Regions from separate parts of the Mesorhizobium sp. M0317 genome, predicted to be linked through region 3. Evidence: predicted binding sites of a transcription regulator. Region 3 holds the regulator's gene; each other region holds the start of a gene.
The links. The regulator PhoB, encoded in region 3, activates phosphate uptake and scavenging genes when phosphate is short. The targets are predictions, from matches to a motif close to TGTCATNNANCTGTCAT.

Region 1 (7,007 bases), on a different contig from region 3:
TCCGGAGCCGCCTTACGCTTGCCGAACATCATGTCGTATTGCAGCAAGCGGTAATCGTTGATCGCCGGATCAACGTCCTTCTGCCGCGCCCAGTCCGGCGTGGCCTCACCTGACGGTGTCAAAAGCAGATTGCGGTCGACGACGCGATAGCGTTCGCGCAGCGCGCCCAGGAAGCCGGTGTAGTAGGGGTGCGTGATCCCGGCCGTTGTCAGGATGTGGTAGGGCAGGAAGGCCGGGCTCACGGCGCCCATATCCTGCGCCGGACCGGTACGGTTAGACCAGATGACCAGCGGCGTCTGATGATGCTCCAGTGCCGCCGCCGGCGTCGGTTCCTTGCGCGGCGCGACATTGTCCTTCAGGTAACCGGTTTCGACATAGACGGGGCCGAGCGGCGGCAGATGGTCGCCGAAGAAGGCGATGACCGTCGGCCGGTCGCGCTTCTTCGCCCATTCGATCAGCCGCTCGAGGCCGCGATCGGCATCGGCGGAGCCTTCGGCATAGCTGAGCAGCGATTCCCGCGCCCATGTGCTGATCGGCGCCGCGACCTTGTGGGTCGGATTGTAATAGCGGTACGGCTCGTAGGGACCGTGGTTCTGCAGGCTGACGGCGAAGAAGAACACCGGCCGCTCGCTGGCGTCGGCCTCTGCGATGATCTCGTCGGTCATCGAGGCATCGGAAGCCAGCGGCCCGCGCTTTTCCAGTGGCGGCAGCGTCTCTTCCGAGCGGAAATCGTTGAAGCCGAAATCGGCATAGACGGCGCCTCTGTTCCAAAACCAGTTGGTGCCCGGATGGATGGCGCGCGCCCGGTAGCCCTCGCTTTTCAGGAAGGTCGCCAGCGACGGCGTCGGCGTGCGCACATATTGCTGGTAGGGGATCGAGCCCGCCGGCAGGAAGGCATTGGAAAAGCCGGTCAGCGCCTCGAATTCGATGTTGGCGGTCATGCCGCCGAATTCCGGCGAGAACATATAGCCGGAACGCAGCGCCCGCACATTGGGGATCGGGTCAGGCGTGATTGTGACGCCGGGCAGCTTGGTCGGATCCCAGAAAGATTCGCTCATCACCACGATGATGTCGGGTTTCTCATCCGGTACCGAGGCCGCCACATCAGGCCTGTCGATCGCGTCGATCGCCTTGTCGGAATAGCCCGCCGGCGCCGAGACATGCGCCATCGGCACGTTGAGCGCGAAGGCCAGCGCAAACCCGTTGGAGGCGTAGTTCTCCTTCTGGTCCCACATGATCGGGATGATCTGCAGCCGGTCGCGGGTCCACGAGAAGGTGGCGTAGTCCATGATCGAGACGAAGAAGGCGAGCAGCGGCACTGCCAGCGTCAGCCGCGCCAGCCGCCCTTTGCGGCTGAGGATCGGAACCTTGCGGCGCCACAACCGCCAGCCATAGATCAGCAGCGACAGGCCGGCGACGATGCCGACCGCCATGGCGAGCGCCGTCCAGGGCCGTTCGCGCACCAGGAGCGGCATCAGTGCCATGATCTGGCGCGAATAAAGAAAATCGGTTGGGTAGAGTGGATCGCCGAGATAATGCGACTTCTGATGCCCGACAAAGGCCAGCGCCAGCGTCAGCGGCGCCACGATCATCAGGCTCTGGTGACTGCGGCCAAGCACGGCGTCCAGTCCCATCAGCACCAATGCAAAGACAATGATGGTGGTCCAGCCCGGCTTGAATGGCTGCAGGAAGAAGTCGACCGTGCCGAAGAAGTCGCCGCGCACGATCCATTCGATGGCGAACACCAGGATGGCGGAGGCAAGCAGCGTGACCAGACCGTAGCGGATGACCGGCCATCTGCGCCCCGGCAGGTAGCCGGTGGACGGATCGTCTTCCAAGAATTGTGGCGCGGGTACGGCCGCGCCCTTCCTGATCCTAGCCACGTCTCTTCCCCCGGCCCAAGCAACGCGTATTTCCACTCGCGCCACCGTTCTGTCATAGAACTGTCATGCAAAAGCTAGCGCCTGTGGCGAAAATAAGAAGAGCCAGCAAACGATTCGTGAGCGGTTTTCATCAGGTGTGATCGGCAAAAAGCCTTTGGGAACAGGGACTCGAGGTCAGCTCCGGTTCAAGCGAGAGCCGAAATGCCGCCTCCGGGCTTGACTTGACGGTCCGCCTTGCGTCACAGGCAGGAAAAATCAGCCGCTGGAGAGCGCCCAAATGGCCGTCGCATTCACCTTTCCGGGACAGGGCAGCCAGGCTGTCGGCATGGGCAAGGACCTCGCCGACGCCTTCCCCGAGGCACGCAGGGTGTTCGAGGAAGTCGATGATGCGTTGGGCGAAGAGCTGTCGAAACTGATCTGGGAAGGCCCGGAAGAGGCGCTGACCCTGACTGCCAATGCCCAGCCGGCGCTGATGGCGGTCTCGCTGGCGGCGATCCGCTCGCTGGAAGCGCGCGGCTTTTCGCTGAAGGACAAGGTTGCCTACGTTGCCGGTCATTCGCTCGGCGAATATTCCGCCCTTGCCGCGGCCGGTTTCGTTTCGGTCGCCGATGCCGCCCGGCTGCTGCGCATCCGCGGCAACGCCATGCAGGCGGCGGTGCCGGCCGGCGAGGGCGCCATGGCGGCGATCATCGGACTGGAACAGCCCGACGTCGAAGCCGCTTGCACCGAGGCCGCAACGGGATCCGGCAAAGTCTGCCAGATCGCCAACGACAATGGCGGCGGCCAGCTGGTGATCTCCGGCGCCAGGGCGGCGGTGGAACTCGCCGCGAAACTGTGCACCGAAAAGGGCGCCAAGCGGGCGCTGATGCTGCAGGTCTCCGCCCCCTTCCATTCGGCGCTGATGGCGCCGGCGGCCGATGTCATGCGCGAGGCGCTGGCCGGCGTGACCAAGAATGCACCGGTCGTGCCCGTCGTCTCCAACGTCACTGTAGCCCCGAGCAGCGACCCCGACGAGATCGCGCGCCGCCTGGTCGAGCAGATCACCGGCCGCGTGCGCTGGCGCGAAACGGTGGAGTGGTTCGGCGCCAATGGCGTCGCCACGCTGTTTGAGATCGGCGCCGGCAAGGTGCTTTCCGGCCTGGCGCGGCGGATCAGCCGCGACATCGCCACATCGGCCGTCGGCACGCCGGCCGATGTCGAGGCGGCGCTGGCCGCGCTTGCATAATCCACTGGCGATTCAACCCCTCCCGTGGGAAGGGTGTTCTCTTAAGATCAGGAGACGAAAATGTTCGAACTGACCGGCCGCAAGGCGCTCGTCACCGGCGCATCGGGCGGCATTGGCGAGGCGATTGCCCGGGTGCTGCATGCGCAAGGCGCCATTGTCGGCCTGCACGGCACCCGCATCGAGAAACTGGAGACCCTGGCCGGCGAACTCGGCGACCGGGTAAAGCTGTTCCCGGCCAATCTTGCCGACCGTGACGAGGTCAAGGCGCTTGGTCAGAAGGCCGAAGCCGAACTCGAAGGCGTCGACATACTGGTCAACAATGCCGGCATCACCAAGGACGGCCTGTTCGTGCGCATGGCGGACGCGGATTGGGACAGCGTGCTGGAGGTGAACCTCACCGCCGTGTTCCGGCTGACCCGCGAGCTGACCCATCCGATGATGCGCCGCCGCCATGGCCGCATCATCAACATCACCTCGGTGGTCGGCGTCACCGGCAATCCTGGCCAGACCAATTATTGCGCCTCCAAGGCCGGCATGATCGGCTTTTCCAAGTCGCTGGCGCAGGAGATCGCCACCCGCAACATCACCGTCAACTGCGTCGCCCCGGGCTTTATCGAATCGGCCATGACCGACAAGCTCAACGACAAGCAGAAAGACGCGATAATGGCCGCGATCCCGACGCGCCGCATGGGCACGAGTGGTGAAGTGGCGTCGGCCGTCGCCTATCTCGCCTCCAACGAGGCAGCCTACGTCACCGGCCAGACCATCCATGTCAACGGCGGCATGGCCATGATCTGACGGGATATTGCCGGGTGATAAGAAGACATGGCCGGCTTGTGAAAAGAGACCATTTCGCCTTGGACCTCAGCCATTTTTCGTGTAATGCGGCCCGCAACCCGGCGGTTCGGGCAAAAACCGGTCCGGCATCGTTGCGTTTCCGGCAGGACCATCTTTCAGCTTGATTAGCGGCATTCTGCCCGCTAACGAAGACAGACAAACAAAAGACGAGGATGCCCCAAATGAGTGACACCGCAGAGCGCGTCAAGAAGATCGTCATCGAACATCTTGGCGTCGATGCCGACAAGGTGACGGAGCAGGCGAGCTTCATCGATGATCTGGGCGCGGACAGCCTCGACACGGTCGAACTCGTCATGGCCTTCGAAGAAGAGTTCGGCGTCGAGATTCCGGACGATGCGGCCGAGACCATCCTGACCGTCGGCGATGCCGTGAAGTACATCGACAAGGCTTCGGCCTGACACTATCCGCAGTCATCACCGGGGAGGACCTGCGATGAGGCGTGTCGTCGTCACGGGCCTTGGCCTGGTTTCGCCGTTCGGCATGGGCTTCGAGCACAGCTGGAAGGAACTTCTGACCGGCCGCAGCGCCGCCAAGCGCGTCACCGAGTTCGAAGTGGAAGATCTTGCCTGCAAGATAGCCCACGTCATTCCGCGCGGTGACGGCACCAACGGCACGCTCAATCCCGAAGCCGTGCTCGAGCCCAAGGAACTGCGCAAGATCGGCGACTTCATCCTTTACGGGATTGCGGCCGCCGACGAAGCGCTGAAGGATTCCGGCTGGGAGCCCAGCACCGAAGCCGAGCGCTGCGCCACCGGCGTCATGATCGGCTCCGGCATTGGCGGCCTCGAGGGCATCGCCGAGAACGCTATCATCCTGAAAGAGCGCGGACCGCGCCGTATCAGTCCATTCTTCATTCCCGGCAACATTATCAACCTGGTATCTGGCCAGGTATCGATCCGGCATGGGCTGAAAGGCCCCAACCACGCCGTCGTCACCGCCTGCTCGACCGGCGCGCACGCCATTGGCGATGCCGCCCGGCTGATCATCTTCGGCGATGCCGACGTGATGCTGGCCGGCGGCGCGGAATCGCCGGTGACCAGACTATCGCTTGCCGGCTTCGCTGCTTGCCGGGCACTGTCCACCGACCGCAACGACACGCCTGAGAAGGCCTCGCGTCCCTATGACCGCGACCGTGACGGCTTCGTCATGGGCGAGGGCGCCGGGGTCGTCGTGCTGGAAGAACTCGAACACGCCAAGGCGCGCGGCGCCAAGATCTATGCCGAGGTCACCGGCTACGGCCTGACCGGCGATGCCTATCACATCACTGCACCGGCCGAAGACGGCGACGGCGCCTTCCGCTGCATGACGGCGGCGCTGAACCGGGCCAAGCTGACGCCCGCCGACGTCGACTACATCAACGCGCACGGCACCTCGACCATGGCCGACACGATCGAACTCGGCGCCGTCGAGCGGCTGGTCGGCAACGCCGCCTCGAAAATCTCGATGTCGTCGACCAAGTCGTCGATCGGCCATCTCCTGGGTGCCGCGGGCGCCGCCGAGGCGATCTTTTCGATCCTCGCTATCAGAGACAACATCGCGCCAGCCACCATCAATCTTGACAACCCGGAACGCGAAACCGCGATCGATCTTGTTCCGAACACGCCACGGCATCGCCAGGTCGACGTGGCGCTGTCCAACTCCTTCGGCTTCGGCGGCACCAACGCTTCGCTGGTATTCCAGCGTTATACAGGCTGATTGCGGTATCGACCGGCGCGCCAGCGGTCTGTCGTCAATTTTGCCATATTCAAGCCTACTCTGCCGCTGGGGATTCGTCGCATCGGCCTGAAACCGAAGGCGCTTTTTTTAAAAGCACGATGCGTAGGCTTGAAATGTTAGGGCACGCTGTGCGTCCAATCGGGCGCATGGTCGCTCTAAGAGATCAGATGGTAGGGCGCTAATGAACACCAATCCGGGCGGCAGCGGACAATTCGGACAAAACCAGCAGACCGGCCCGATCGTGCCGAAGACCGCGGCCGAAGCTTTGCGCCCGGAAGCCGGCACACCACCACCAAAGCGCTCGCGCGCCTCGCGCAGCCAAGTCGTCGTGTTCATGAACTTCGTCATCTCCGCGGTGATGTTGATGATCCTCGCCGCCGGCGTTTCGCTCTATTTCGGCAAGCAGGCATTCAACGAACCGGGCCCGTCGGTGGCCGGCGACACCTTCCTGGTCAAGCCGAGCACCGGCGTCCAGGATATTGCCGACCAGCTCGAACGGCGTGGGCTGATCAGCGATGCCCGCATCTTCCGCATCGCCGTGCGGGTCTATGGCAATGATTCAGCGCTGAAGGCAGGCGAATACGAGATAAAGCCGCGCGCCTCCATGCGCGACATCATGGAGCTTCTGAAGAGCGGCAAGTCGGTGATGTATTCGCTGACCATTCCCGAGGGCCTGACGGTCGAGCAGGCGCTGCAGCGCATCGCCGAGCAGGATGCGCTGACCGGCGACATGCCGGCCGCCAAGCCGGCTGAGGGCAGCCTCGCCACCGACACGCTGCGCTTTACCCGCGGCGCCACGCGCCAACAGATGGTCGACAAGCTGCTCGCCGACCAGAAGAAGTTGGTCGACGAGGTCTGGCAGCGGCGCGCGCCCGACCTGCCTCTGGCCAATGTCGACGACTTCGTCACCTTGGCCTCGATCGTCGAAAAGGAAACCGGCCGGGGCGACGAGCGCTCGCGCGTTGCCGCCGTCTTCCTCAACCGTCTGGCCAAGGGCATGCGGCTGCAATCCGATCCGACCATCATTTACGGCCTGTTCGGCGGCAAGGGCAAACCCGCCGACCGGCCGATTTATCAATCTGACATCCAGAAACAGACGCCTTACAACACCTATCTGATCAACGGCCTGCCGCCGACACCGATCGCCAATCCCGGCCGCGCCGCGCTCGAAGCCGTCGCCAACCCGTCGAAGACCGATGATCTCTATTTCGTCGCCGACGGCACCGGCGGCCACGTCTTTGCCACCACGCTTGCCGAGCACAATGAGAACGTTGCCCGCTACCGGGCACTGCAGAAGAAGCAGGCTGAAGACGCCGCCAAGGGCG
Region 2 (7,007 bases), on a different contig from region 3:
GCCCTTGCAGCTCGGCGCCCATATCGTCGTCTACTCCGCGACCAAGCACATTGACGGCCAGGGACGCTGTCTTGGCGGCATCATCCTGTCGGACAAGAAATGGATCGACGAGAATTTGCACGACTATTTCCGCCACACCGGCCCGAGCCTGTCGCCGTTCAACGCCTGGACGCTGCTCAAGGGCCTGGAGACGCTGCCGGTTCGGGTGCGCCAGCAGACGGAAAGCGCGGCCAAGATCGCGGATTTCCTGGCAGGACGGCCGGAAATCGCCCGCGTCATCTATCCCGGCCGCGCCGACCACCCGCAGGCCGACATCGTCAAGAAGCAGATGACGGGCGGATCGACGCTGATCTGCCTCGACGTGAAGGGCGGCAAGCAGGCGGCCTTCGCCTTGCAGAACGCGCTCGACATCGTGCTGATCTCCAACAATCTCGGCGACGCCAAGAGCCTGATCACCCATCCGGGGACCACCACGCACAAGAACCTCAGCGACGAAGCTCGCGCCGAGCTTGGCATCGGGCCGGGAACGCTCAGGCTGTCGGTCGGTCTTGAGGATACGGACGATCTGCTGGAGGACGTTGCGCAGGCGCTGAAGGCAGCCGGGTAGGCCGCGAGGCGTCACGCTCCCGACGAAGCCTCTTCCAGCTCGGCTGCCTTGGTGCCGATGATCATGGTGTTGCCGCGCCAATCGACGGCGCCGCTCAGCCAGCCGCGCGCCCAGATGGCGGGAAGCATCATGTCGCGGACCATCATCGCCGGGATCATGCGCAGCGACAGATGCCAGCCCTTGGCCGCGGCCAGCGCGCATTCGGGAATGTAGGCCGCCGTCAGCACGGCCAACACCGTGGCCGGCAGGCTGATGCCGGCACTTGCTGCCGCCACCAGCGCCAACGCCAACGGCACGGCGACGCCGGTCAGGATCTCGGGTGCGAAAAACAGCGGGAAAGTGACGCGGCGCAACCGCGCCCAGCGCGCCTGACGCGACCAGATGTCGGCAAGTCGGCGCTGCCCCAGTGGTTGCTCGAAAGGCGAGGCAACGAGATTGACGCGCAGGCCCAGTCCGTTGACCAGCTTGGTTGCAGCAGCATCCTCGGCGATCTCGGCGGCCAGCGCGCGGATACCGCCATTGGTATCGAGCATCGGCTTGTTCCACAGCATGCTCTTGCCCTGGGCAAAGCCGAGGCCAAGCGCCTCGCCGGCATATTGCCAGCGCGCCTGCAGCGTGTTGAGGAACGCGCATTCGACCTCGGCCCAGAAGCCTTCCGGCCGCGAGCCGATCGGCGTCGAGCAGATAAGCCCGGTATTGGTCCGCCAGGCCGCCATCAGGTGCTGGACGTAATCCCTAGGCATCAGCACGTTGGAATCCGCCAGAATAACCCAATGATTGCGCGCCGCTTCCCAGCCCTTGACGCAGTTGTTGAGCTTCGGGTTGCTGCTGACGCGGTCGTCGCCGATCAGCAGCCGGGCCGGCACGTTGGGAAACAGGACGATCGCCCTGTTTATCAGTTTGACGACGGGATCGTCGGCGTGAGCGACGCAGAAGATCAGTTCGTAGCGCGGCCAGTCGAGCGAGAAGGCTCGCTGCAGCGTCTCTTGTGTGAACGGCTCCACGCCGCGCGACGGCACGACGATCGAGACCGGTGGCTGCTCGTCGGACGGCGGAGGGATAAGGCGACGCGCTTGCAGTTTCGACGAAGCAAGCAGGATGCTGGCGAGATTGGAAAGAAGCAAAGCGGAGGAAGCGAAGGCGGCTGTGAGAGCTAGTTCCATGAGATCTGGTCACTCCGGAAAGGCCGCTCGCGGCTGCTTTGTCAGTCGACAGATGGGCCTTGAGTCGCCGGCAAGGTTTGCGCACACCAACACTGTCATGTGTCACTTAAATGACATTGTTTGTCGGCACCTCCGCTTTGAGGCTGGCAGGACATGCCGCTCTGCGCGTATCAAACCGCATAGCGCGAAAAATGTTCCTTGCCGCGCAACCGGAGCAGCCCATGTATCGCGCCGTCACGCGCAACATCGAAGTGCAGGTCAGACCGTTCTACCTGGAGGACCGCTCGGACCCGGCGGAGAACCGTTATGTCTGGGGCTACCAGGTGACGATCGACAACCAGTCCGACGATTTCGTGCAGCTTATGTCGCGTTACTGGCACATCACCGACGGCAGCGGCCGGATCGAGGAAGTGCGCGGCGCCGGCGTGGTCGGCGACCAGCCTGAGCTCAATCCCGGCGACAGCTATCAATACACGTCAGGCTGCCCGCTCTCGACGCCCTCCGGCTTCATGGTCGGCCACTACACCATGCGCAACAAAAAGGGCGAGACGTTCGACGTCGCTATTCCCGCGTTTTCGCTGGATCTGCCGGGGACGCGGCGGACGGTGAATTAGGGTTTTCTCCCCATCTCTATACGGGGAGAAATGCCCGGCAGTGCAATGAGGGGCGCCGCCGGACTCATGAGGTTATCTTCCACGCACATGACGTAGGCTATGCGCGGCCATTCACCAAAGTTCGCGCTGCCCCTCATCCGCCCTTCGGGCACCTTCTCCCCGTGAACGGGGAGAAGGAAGAGATGCTACTGAGCTGCAAACTCCGCCGGGTCGAAGTCGTACTGCTTCGAGCAGAACTCGCAGGCGACGTGGATGCCGCCATCTTCGGTGCTGTCCTTGATCTCCTGCGCGGAAAACCCCTCGAGGATGCCGCGTATCTTGTCCCTTGAGCAGGAACATTGGTCGGCGACCGGCACGCCGCCGAAGACGCGCACGCCATGTTCGTGGAACAGCCTGTAGAGCAGCCGCTCGGCGCCGATGGTCGGGTCGATCAGCTCGGTCGGCTCGATGGTGCCGAGCAGCGCCACCAGCTCGCGCCACGAATTGTCGGCCGGCTCCTGCGTCACGTCACGCGGATCGCCGTCGCCGCCCGAAATGTCGGGCACGCGCATGCGCTCGGGTGACTGCGGCAGGAACTGCGCCAGGATACCGCCGGCGCGCCACTGCTCGCGCGCACCGCCGGGGCCGGGCGTCAGCAGCTTGGCCACCGACAGCCGGAGGTCGGTCGGGATCTGCTCCGACTGGCGGAAATAGGTGCGCGCGGCGTCTTCCAGCGTCTCGCCGTCGAGCTGGACGATGCCCTGATAGCGCTGCGTGTGCGCGCCTTGGTCGATGGTCAGCGCCAAAACGCCGCTGCCCAGCAGCGTCTGCTGCGAGGTCTGGCCTGCGGCCACCAGGGCCTCCAGCCGGTCGGCATCGAAGCGCGCATAGGCGCGCAATGCCGAGGGCGTGGAGAAATCCGCGACCAGCATGTCGACAGGCCCGTCGGTGCGGGTCTGCAGGATGAACTTGCCTTCAAATTTGAGCGAAGTGCCGAGCAGCACCGTCAGCACACAGGCTTCCGCCAGCAGGCGGGCGACCGGCTCGGGATAGTCATGACGGTTGAGGATGGCGTCGAGCATCGGCCCGAGCTGCACGGTGCGGCCGCGCACGTCGAGCGGGCCTACCTCGAAGGGCACGACATGATCGTCGCCGGCATAGCCGAACTCGCCGAGTTTGGGGTGATGTTCAGTCACTTGATGCGTTTCCAACATGACAAAGCTCCAGGGCGCGGCCATGCGGCCCGGAGGGGTGCATGCGTCCAAACGCGCTTGATTTGCGTGATGGGGCGCAAATAGGCATCGCGCCGCCCCGGATCAAGCGTTTTGAGAGCAAGCGCCTGGAGATCAAGCGCCCAGACACCAGGCCAAAACCGCCTTCTGGGCGTGGAGCCGGTTCTCGGCTTCGTCGAAGACCACCGAATGCGGACCGTCGATGACCTCGTCGGTGACTTCCTCGCCGCGATGCGCCGGCAGGCAGTGCATGAACAGGGCGTCGGGCTTGGCCCTCGCCATCAGCGCCGCATTGACCTGATAGGGCGAGAAGACATTGTGGCCGCGGGCGCGGTGTTCCTGGCCCATCGACACCCAGCAGTCGGTGACGATGCAGTCGGCTTGGTCGACGGCTTCCTCGGGCGAGCGGGTGAAGTGCAGCTTGCCGCCATTGCTCTTCGACCAGTCGATATGCTTTTGCGCCGGCTCGCTGCCTTCCGGCACGGCGACATTGAGGTTGAAGCGGAACCGCGCCGAAGCTTCGAGCAGCGAATGCAGCACGTTGTTGCCGTCGCCGGTCCAGGCGATGGTCTTGCCGGCAACCGGACCGCGATGCTCTTCGAAGGTCATGATGTCGGCCATCAGCTGACAGGGATGAGTGTCGTCGGTCAGCCCGTTGATGACCGGAATCGTGGCATTCTCGGTCAGCTCGAGCAGCCGCTCATGCGACGTGGTGCGGATCATGATGGCGTCGACATAGCGCGACAGCACCTTGGCGGTGTCGGCGATGGTCTCGGAGCGGCCGAGCTGCATTTCGGTCCCGGTCAGCATGATGGTCTCGCCGCCGAGCTGTCGCATGCCGACGTCGAAGGACACGCGCGTGCGCGTCGACGGCTTGTCGAAGATCATGGCCAGCACCTTGCCTTCGAGCGGTTTGGTCCGTTCGCCGGCCTTGAGGCGCGCCTTGCGCACCACCGCATCGTCCAGCATCAGGCGCAGATCGCCTTCGGAAACGGCGGAAAGATCGGTGAAATGGCGAAGGCTCATCGGGAATGGTTCTCGGGATTACTTCGCGGCGGCCGCGGCGATGGCGTCGGTCAGGCCCTTGGCAGCGGCGCGGATGCGATCGAGCGCTTCGCCGATCTCGGCGTCGGTGACGGTCAGCGGCGGCAGCAGACGAATGACGTTGTCGCCGGCCGGCACCGCCAGCAGATGCTGGTCGCGCAGCGCCATGTTGACCTTGGTGTTTGGCATGGCGCATTTCAGGCCAAGCATCAGGCCGCTGCCCCTGATGCCTTCGATGACATCGGGAAATTCGTCGGCGACCGCCGCCAGGCCCTGCTTCATCAGCAATGCCTTGCGCTGGACGTCTTCGAGGAAGCCGTCTTCCAGCACGACGTCGAGCACAGCGTTGCCGACCGCCATGGCCAGCGGATTGCCGCCGAAAGTGGTGCCATGCACGCCTGCCGTCATGCCGACGACAGCGTCGTCGGTGGCGAGGCACGCGCCCATCGGAAAGCCGCCGCCAATGCCCTTGGCAATCGCCATGATGTCTGGCGTCACGCCGGTCCATTCATGCGCGAACAGCTTTCCGGTGCGACCGATACCGCACTGGACCTCATCGAAGATCAGCAGCAGGCCATGCTGGTCGCAGAGCTGCCGCAGCCGCTTCAAGGATTGCGTCGGCACCGGGCGGATGCCGCCCTCGCCCTGTACCGGTTCGATCAGGATCGCGGCGGTCTCTGGTGTGATCGCCTTCTCGGCGGCGTCGATGTCGTCGAAGCCGACCTGGTCGAAGCCTTCGACCTTGGGGCCGAACCCTTCGAGATATTTGTACTGGCCGCCGGCGGCGATGGTCGCCAGCGTGCGGCCGTGGAAGGCGCCTTCGAAGGTAATGACCCGGAAGCGCTCGGGATGGCCCTTGACGAACTGGTAGCGCCGCGCCGTCTTGATCGCGCATTCGAGCGCCTCGGCGCCGGAATTGGTGAAGAACACCTTGTCGGCGAAGGTGGCGTCAGCCAGCCGCTCGCCGAGCCGGGCCTGCCCCGGGATCTCGTAGAGATTGGAGACGTGCCAGAGCTTGGCCGCCTGTTCGGTCAGCGCCGAGACCAGATGCGGATGGCTGTGGCCCAACGAATTGACCGCGATGCCGCCAGCGAAATCGAGATATCGCTCGCCCTTGTCGGTAACCAGCCAGGTGCCTTCGCCATGGTCGAAGGCCAAAGGGGCGCGGGCAAAGGTCTCGTAAAGCGCCGAACCGCTCATTATATGCGTCTCCGGTACCGGAAAAATCAAAAAAGCCGCCAAAGCGGCGGCCTTTGCGGCTTATCGTGTTTTTCGGCCATGAAGTCAACGAAAACGTCGCGCAGAGGCGCGCGGCAAGCTCCCGACGAGACGCCGGCTCATAAGCGACCGGGCAAGTTGGGGAAAACCTAAAAAACCGATTCGTGTTGCACCTGGGACTCTTGTCACCGAGTCAACACATGAGGTAATTGTAGTCCGGAAATAACTAGATTTCGTGCGGCGGACCTAATCACCTAATATATGTGGTGTCTGCCCCGGCAAAGATTGCCGGGTCGGGAATGGATTCCGGCTGCCGCACACTTAGCAGGAGCGCGGTCTCATGAACTGGACTGACGAGCGGGTCGAACTTCTCAGGAAACTGTGGTCGGAGGGCTTGAGCGCAAGCCAGATCGCCGCACAACTCGGCGGGGTCAGCCGCAACGCGGTCATCGGCAAGGTGCACCGGCTGAAGCTGTCGGGCCGCGGACGCTCGACCGCGACGCCGGCGCGTCAGAAGAAGACAACGCAGGGATCTTCGATCCAGAAATCGGTGCCTCGCGCCGCAACCACGCAGCGCCATGTCACGACGTCGATCGGGGCGAACGCGCTGCAGGCGCAGTTCGACGCCGAGCCAGTGGCGCGCCACTACATCCGCCCGGTCGAAAACGTCGTCGTGCCGATCTCGCGGCATCTGCAGCTCACCGATCTCACCGAGCGCACCTGCAAATGGCCGAATGGCGACCCGCTGTCGGAAGACTTCAACTTCTGCGGCAACGAGGCGGCTGAAACCGGACCTTACTGCAAGTACCACGCAAGGGTGGCGTTCCAGCCGGCTTCAGAGCGGCGCAGGAGCCGGTAGTTAGGAATAGGGATTGGGGACTGGGCAGTAGGGAATGGGGTAGCGCTCGTGAGGCGCCACCTTATTCTGCCTACTGCCTACTGCCTACTGCCTACTGCCTACTGCCTACTGCCTACTGCCTACTGCCTACCATCACAGCCACCCACTCTTCCGAAATCGCCAATACAAAAACGAGCAGATCAGCGCGATCGAGACCAATACGACGGGATAGCCGTATTGCATCTTCAGTTCCGGCATGTCGTCGAAATTCATGCCGTAAATGCCGGCGAGCGCCGTCGGCACCGCCAGGAT
Region 3 (7,007 bases):
TCCATTGAGCCCGAGAACAGGAAATCGGCATTCGGATCCGAGCCAGAGCCCTTGATGAAGACATAGTTGCCTTCGGGCTTCGCCTTGAACACTTCGCGGGCCTGCATGCGGCCGACTTCCTTGTTGTCGAAGGTCAGGTAGAAGACGTCCTTGTTCTCGATCAGGCGGTCATAGCCGACGACCGGAATGCCTTCGTCCAGCGCCTTCTGCACCGCCGGGCCGATGGCCGAGGCGTCCTGCGCCAGGATGATCAGCGAGTTGGCGCCCTGCGAGATCAGGCTTTCGACGTCGGTCAGCTGCTTGCCGGGATTGGACTGCGCGTCGGCGGAAATGTACTTGTCGCCGGCAGCCTCGATCGCCGTTTTCATCGCCGCCTCGTCGGTCTTCCAGCGCTCTTCCTGGAAGTTCGACCACGACACGCCGATGACCTTGTCCTTCGCCTGCGCGACCGACATCAGCGCCAGCGACATGGCGACACCCGCCAGCATGGCGGCTGCAAATCTGTTCATCATAATCCTCCCTGCGCCGCGTGCGGCGCGACAAAACCGGCCCGAAGGCCTGCACACAGAGGCCCTATTTTTTCGAGCCTCGAAAAAATACTGGTTCAATGATAAGGCGCTGTCAACATCGATTCTGATGGATTCTGATGGCCGTGCCGAATTTTTTCGAGGTCCGCAATAAACAATGACAGGGCTGCCGGCGTCTGCCAATATTTGGCTGGTGCCGTCGAACGCCTTCACTATCATGAGGCGCGAGGAGGCCGGGAGGAAACAAATGTCGGTTGGGATCCGCCACGACGATCTGCGCCGTCGCAACCGTGCGATGGTGATTTCGGCCGTGCGCCGGGCCGGCCAGCCGTCGCGGACCGAGATTGCGGCGACCACCGGCCTCAGCCATTCGACGATATCGGCAATCTCGTCTGATCTGATTCAAGAAGGCATCCTGATTGAAGGCAAGCCTGGCGAGACCGGCTCGCTGAAACGCGGCCGGCCGCAGGTCGGCCTTGGCCTCAACCCGGAAGCGGCGGCGGTCATGACCGTGGTGCTGTCGCTGAACTTCCTCTCCGTCACCGTCATCGACTATGCCGGCCAGGTGGTCGCGGAAGAACAGCGCCGGCTCGACACGCTGACCATGCCGCGCGACGAGCTGATCGGCGAATGCGTGGCAATCGTCGGGCGGCGTCTCGCGGACCCGGACCTCGATGTCCAGAGCATCGCCCGCATTGCCATGGGCATCCAGGGCATCACCGATTCGCAGGCGCGGGCCATGCTGTGGTCGCCAATCACGCCACTGACCGACATTGCCTTCGCCGACATGTTGGAAGCGGAATTCGGCATTCCTGCCACCATGGAGAACGACTGCAATATGATGGCGGTGGCCCTGCAATGGCGCCAGCCCGAGCGCTACCGCGACAATTTTATCGCCATCCTCTTATCGCACGGCATCGGCATGGGCCTGGTGCTGAAAGGCGAACTGTTCACCGGCACCCATTCCTCGGGCGGCGAGTTCGGCCACATGATCCACCGTCCGGGCGGCGCGCTCTGCCGCTGCGGGCGGCGCGGCTGCGTGGAAGCCTATGCCGGAAACTACGCCATCTGGCGCAGCGCCAAAATGATGGGCGAGGATGCCGAGCCGGTCGATATCGGCGACGCTGATATGCGCGCACTCGCCGCGCGCGCCCGCGAAACCGACGGCCCGGAGCGCGAAGCCTATTGCAAGGCCGGCGAGGCGCTCGGCTTCGGCCTCGGCAGCCTGTTTGCGCTGATCGATCCGGCACCCGTCGCCATGGTAGGCGTCAGCGCCGCCGCCTTCGACTTGATCGAACCGGCATTGCGCGAAGCGATCGCCCAGACCGCCGGCGGCCAGCACTCGAAATCGATCTCCTTCGACACCGAGCCCAACGAGCTGCCGCTGATCCGCGAAGGCTGTGCCATGCGCGCGCTCGGCTTCGTCGATCAGGAGATTTTCGCGCCGGGCATTCAGGCCAAATCCGGCAAGCATTTCGCCTGAATGGCCGGCAACGGCGCGACGCGCAGCATCCTAGTCTTCCCTGATCGCGTAGCCGGCGCCGCGAATGGTACGGATGACATCCGGCATGCGGCCGTTGTTGACCGCTTTGCGTAAGCGCCCGACATGGACGTCGACGGTTCGCTCGTCGATATAGATCGTCTCGCCCCAGACATTGTCGAGCAGTTGGCTGCGCGAGAACACGCGGCCGGGATGGCGCATCATGAATTCGAGCAGCCGGAACTCGGTCGGTCCGAGCCTGATCTCGCTCTTCTTGCGGTAGACACGGTGCGACTCGCGGTCGAGCACGATGTCGCCGACCTTGAGCACGCTGGACAGCACTTCCGGCTTGGCGCGGCGCAGCAGCGCCTTCACGCGCGCCATGAACTCCGGCGTCGAGAATGGCTTGACCAGATAGTCGTCGGCGCCGGTGGACAGGCCGCGCACGCGATCGCTTTCCTCACCGCGCGCGGTCAGCATGATGATCGGCAGCCGCTCGGTTTCGGGCCGCACTCTAAGCCGCCGGCAGAGCTCGATGCCGGAAACAGCGGGCACCATCCAGTCGAGCACCAGGAGATCGGGCACGTTTTCCTGCAGGCGGATCTCGGCCTCGTCGCCGCGTGTCACCACCTCGACCTGATAGCCTTCGGATTCGAGGTTGTAGCGGAGGAGCACGCCCAGCGGCTCCTCGTCCTCCACGACCATGATGCGTGGCGCGATCATAGGCAGTTCACCCTCATCAGGCCGGCGTGGCCATCGCCGTCTCGTCCTGCTTCGGACGATTGGCGGGCAATTGCTGGCCGGTCAGCACATAATACGCATTTTCGGCGATGTTGGTGACATGATCGCCGATGCGCTCAAGATTCTTGGCGCAGAACAAGAGATGCGTGCAGGCGGTGATGTTGCGAGGGTCTTCCATCATGTAGGTCAAGAGCTCACGAAACACGGACGTGTATTTGACGTCGATGCGCTCGTCGTCATTCCTGAGTTTTGCAAGAGCTGCCGCATCGGTGGCGGCATATTCCTCGACGACGCCTTGCACCTGGATCAGCACCAGTTGCGCCATGGCATCGATGGAGTGCGAGAGGTCGCGCGGCGTGACGCTCAAGCCCACGGTGCCGACGCGTTTGGCGATGTTCTTGGCGAGGTCGCCGATGCGCTCGAGGTCGCCCGCCATGCGGATCGAGCCGACCACGGCGCGCAGATCGTTGGCCATCGGCTGACGCTTGGCGATCAGCGTGATAGCGCGGTCGTCCAGTTCGCGCTGGCGCGCATCCATGATGGCGTCGTCGGACACGACACGCTGTGCCAGCGCATTGTCCGAATTGAGCAGCGCCTTGGTCGAGCCGCTGACCATCGAGCCGGCCAGATCGCCCATGTCGCGGATCAGCTTACTGATCTGCCCGAGCTCTTCATCGAAGGAGGCGACGGTATGTTCACCCATGATCTTGGTCCTCGTGCCTGAAAATTCACCCGCCGGACGGCTCAGCCGAAGCGGCCGGTAATGTAGTCCTGGGTGCGCTTGTCGTCGGGGTTGGTGAACATCTTGTCGGTGGCGCCCTCCTCGACGAGATAGCCGAGATGGAACATCGCCGTGCGCTGCGAGACGCGCGCCGCCTGCTGCATCGAATGGGTGACGATGACGATCGTGTAGTTCTGGCGCAGCTCGTCTATCAGCTCCTCGACACGGGCGGTGGCGATCGGATCGAGCGCCGAGCAGGGCTCGTCCATCAGGATCACCTCCGGCGACACGGCGATGGCGCGCGCGATGCACAGGCGCTGCTGCTGGCCGCCGGACAGGCCGGTGCCGGGCTCCTGCAGGCGGTCCTTGACCTCGTTCCAGATCGCAGCCTTCTTCAGGCTCTGCTCGACGATCTGGTCCATGTCGGACTTGCGCTTGGCCAGCCCATGGATGCGCGGGCCGTAGGCGACGTTCTCGTAGATGGACTTCGGGAACGGGTTGGGTTTCTGGAACACCATGCCGACGCGTGCGCGCAGTTCGACGACATCGATGTTCTTGTCGTAGATGTCGTCTTCATCGAGCGTGATCTTGCCGGTCACCCGCGCCGAATCGATGGTGTCGTTCATGCGGTTGAGGCAGCGCAAGAAGGTCGACTTGCCGCAGCCGGAGGGGCCGATCAGCGCCGTCACCTGGTTCTGGCGGACGTCGAGATTGACGTCGAACAACGCCTGCTTGTCGCCGTAGAAGACGCCGACCTTGTCGCCGCGCATCTTGATGACTTCGTTCGACTTGGCGTTCATTTTGTCGCCCACTGCATTCTCAAGGGACTGTTCGGTCATGATGTTCATACCAAATTGCCTTTTTTCTACCAGCGCCGCTCGAACCGGCGCCGGAGCACGATCGCGGTGATGTTCATGGCCATGAGGAAGACGAGCAGGATGATGATGGCGCCGGACATGCGCTCGACAAAAGCGCGCTCAGCCTCGTTTGCCCACATATAGATCTGAACCGGCAGCGCGGTCGCCGGATCGAAAGGCGTCGTCGGATAATCGGCGACGAAAGCGACCATGCCGATCAAGAGCAGCGGTGCTGTCTCGCCGAGCGCACGCGCCAGGCCGATGATGGTGCCGGTAAGGATGCCTGGGGCGGCAAGCGGCAGGATGTGATGGAACACCATCTGCATCTTGGAGGCGCCGAGACCTAGGGCCGCCGAGCGGATCGACGGCGGCACCGCGGCGAGGGCGGCGCGCGTGGCGATGATTATGGTCGGCAATGTCATCAAGGTCAGCACCAGGCCGCCGACGAAGGAAGCCGAGCGCGGCATGCCGAGGAAGTTGATGAACACGGCAAGGCCAAGCAGACCGAAGACGATCGACGGTACCGCCGCGAGATTGTTGATGTTGACTTCGATCAGGTCCGTAAAGCGGTTCTTCTTGGCGAATTCCTCGAGATAGATCGAGGCGGCGACGCCGATCGGCAGCGCCAGCAACAGCACGATCACCATCATGTAGAACGAGCCGATGATCGCCACGCCCATGCCCGACGTTTCGGGCCGGCTGGAGGCGCCATAGGTGAACAGGCCGGTGTTGAAATGCTCGGCCATCACGCCGTCGGCTTTAAGCTTGTTCATCCAGTCGATCTGCTGGTTGGACACCTTGCGGCGCGCTTCATCGACGCCGAGGTCGATCTGACCCTTGAAGGCCGAGTCGAGATTGGCGGCAGCCAGGATGTCGACATCGCGCGTCGTGCCGATCACCGAGGGATCGGCGGAGACGATGTCGCGCAGCTGGACCCGCGCGCCTTCCGACAGGAAGCCCTTGAGCTTCAGCATCATCGGCCTGTTGGCCGGATCGATGCCGAGCTTGGCCACCAGCGCGTTTTCGGCGAGCTTGGGATAGTTCGCCTTGATCAGCACGGTAGGGTCGGTGGCGCGCTTGCCGGAGGGATCGATCACCTTCTCGTCGAAGGTGACCGGCAGCGTCACCGTCGTCTGCCAGAAGGCGGTGTAGCCTTTCGAGACGATGGTGATCAGCATGATGGCCAGGAACGCCAGGCCCACCGAGATCGCAATCACGCCATAGATGCGGAACCGGCGTTCGGCGGCATAGCGCGCCTTCAGCCCGATGTCGCGGCGCGGACGCGCGACGGCACCCGCCATCGTGTCCAGGGGGATGTCGGTCATTCGTACTGCTCCCGGTACTTGCGCACGATGTAGAGGGCGACGATGTTCATCACCAGCGTCAGCGCGAACAGCGTCAGGCCGAGCGCGAAGGCGACCAGCGTCTGCGGCGAGTTGAACTCGAGATCGCCGGTCAGCTGGTTGACGATCTTGACGGTGATGGTCGTCATCGCCTCGAACGGATTGGCCGTCAGATTGGCGGCGACGCCCGCCGCCAGCACGACGATCATCGTCTCGCCGATGGCGCGCGACGCCGTCAACAGGATGGCGCCGACGATGCCGGGCAGTGCCGCCGGCAGGATCACCCGCTTGATCGTCTCGGAGCGCGTGGCGCCGAGGCCGAGCGAGCCGTCACGCATTGCGCGCGGCACCGCGGTGATGATGTCGTCGGACAAAGAGGACACGACCGGGATCAGCATGACGCCCATCACCAGACCGGCGGTGAAGATGCTCTGGCCCTGGATGAAGGGCGAGCCGCCGGTGAGTGCCGCCGACAGGTCGCGCAGGAACGGTCCGAGCGTGACCACGGCGAAGATACCGTAGACGATGGTCGGGATGCCGGCCAGCAGTTCAAGCGCGGGCTTGACCACCGACCGGACGCTGCGCGAGGCGTATTCGGACATGTAGACCGCCGACATCAGCCCGACCGGCACTGCGACCAGAAGCGCGACGGCGGCGATGTAGAGCGTGCCGGCGAGTAGCGGGATCAGGCCGAACTGACCCTGGCTGCCGCCGGAACCGGCGGCGGCGAAACGCGGATCCCACACCGTGCCGAAGAAGAAGCTCATCGGCGATACGCTTTCGAAGAAGGTGATCGTCTGGAACAGCATCGACAGCACGATGCCGACCGTGGTCAGGATGGCGATGGTCGAGGCCGCAAGCAGCCCCCACAGCATCAGCTTCTCGACATTGTTGCGCGCCCTGGCGCGCGGCGCGATCTGCCTCAGCGCATAGAAGGCGCCGGCGACCGACAGCGCGAAGGTCAGCACGGCGCCGAACAGGCCGAGCCGGTCCTGGACCTTGTTCGCCTCGACCGCGATCGGGATCATATAGTCCTGGGTGTCGCTGGCCAGTGCCACGCCCTTGGCGGCGAGCAGCGGCTGCAATTCGGCGAAAGTAGCGGGAAGTGCGGTATCGCCATCGAGCCGGCGCAGGCCCTTGGCCAGGCTCTTCACCAGGCTGGCGTCGAGCGCTTCGCTGGCGACCTTTGTGTCGGCGGTGCGCTCGGGCAAAGCGGCATGGATGTGCCGGTCGAGATAGAAGGAAGAGCCGATATCCCAGACGGCGAGCAAAAGGACGGCAGGCAGGATCGCGAGCAGAAAGGCCCACCAGCCATGATAATGCGCGCGCGAATGCGGC

Region 1: a site for PhoB is predicted at 1,934-1,950, ahead of NKI88_RS07445 (LTA synthase family protein). Genes of this name have one in related genera too.
Region 2: a site for PhoB is predicted at 1,870-1,886, ahead of NKI88_RS20855 (ceramide glucosyltransferase). Genes of this name have one in related genera too.

What each region holds. Positions count from the first base shown of each region.
Region 1 covers NZ_JAMYRV010000006.1:51,250-58,256, forward strand. The annotation lists gene NKI88_RS07445 (LTA synthase family protein) at 1-1,883, opposite strand, end outside; gene fabD (ACP S-malonyltransferase) at 2,161-3,108, shown strand; gene fabG (3-oxoacyl-[acyl-carrier-protein] reductase) at 3,169-3,906, shown strand; gene NKI88_RS07460 (acyl carrier protein) at 4,128-4,364, shown strand; gene fabF (beta-ketoacyl-ACP synthase II) at 4,399-5,661, shown strand; gene mltG (endolytic transglycosylase MltG) at 5,864-7,007, shown strand, end outside.
Region 2 covers NZ_JAMYRV010000031.1:53,622-60,628, forward strand. The annotation lists gene NKI88_RS20850 (O-succinylhomoserine sulfhydrylase) at 1-607, shown strand, start outside; gene NKI88_RS20855 (ceramide glucosyltransferase) at 619-1,770, opposite strand; gene apaG (Co2+/Mg2+ efflux facilitator ApaG/CorD) at 1,992-2,384, shown strand; gene NKI88_RS20865 (Hsp33 family molecular chaperone) at 2,570-3,601, opposite strand; gene argF (ornithine carbamoyltransferase) at 3,710-4,621, opposite strand; gene NKI88_RS20875 (aspartate aminotransferase family protein) at 4,640-5,839, opposite strand; gene NKI88_RS20880 (GcrA family cell cycle regulator) at 6,198-6,716, shown strand; gene NKI88_RS20885 (magnesium and cobalt transport protein CorA) at 6,849-7,007, opposite strand, start outside.
Region 3 covers NZ_JAMYRV010000030.1:75,301-82,307, reverse strand. The annotation lists gene xylF (D-xylose ABC transporter substrate-binding protein) at 1-509, opposite strand, end outside; gene NKI88_RS20570 (ROK family transcriptional regulator) at 775-2,010, shown strand; gene phoB (phosphate regulon transcriptional regulator PhoB) at 2,041-2,730, opposite strand; gene phoU (phosphate signaling complex protein PhoU) at 2,747-3,451, opposite strand; gene pstB (phosphate ABC transporter ATP-binding protein PstB) at 3,493-4,317, opposite strand; gene pstA (phosphate ABC transporter permease PstA) at 4,335-5,651, opposite strand; gene pstC (phosphate ABC transporter permease subunit PstC) at 5,648-7,007, opposite strand, start outside.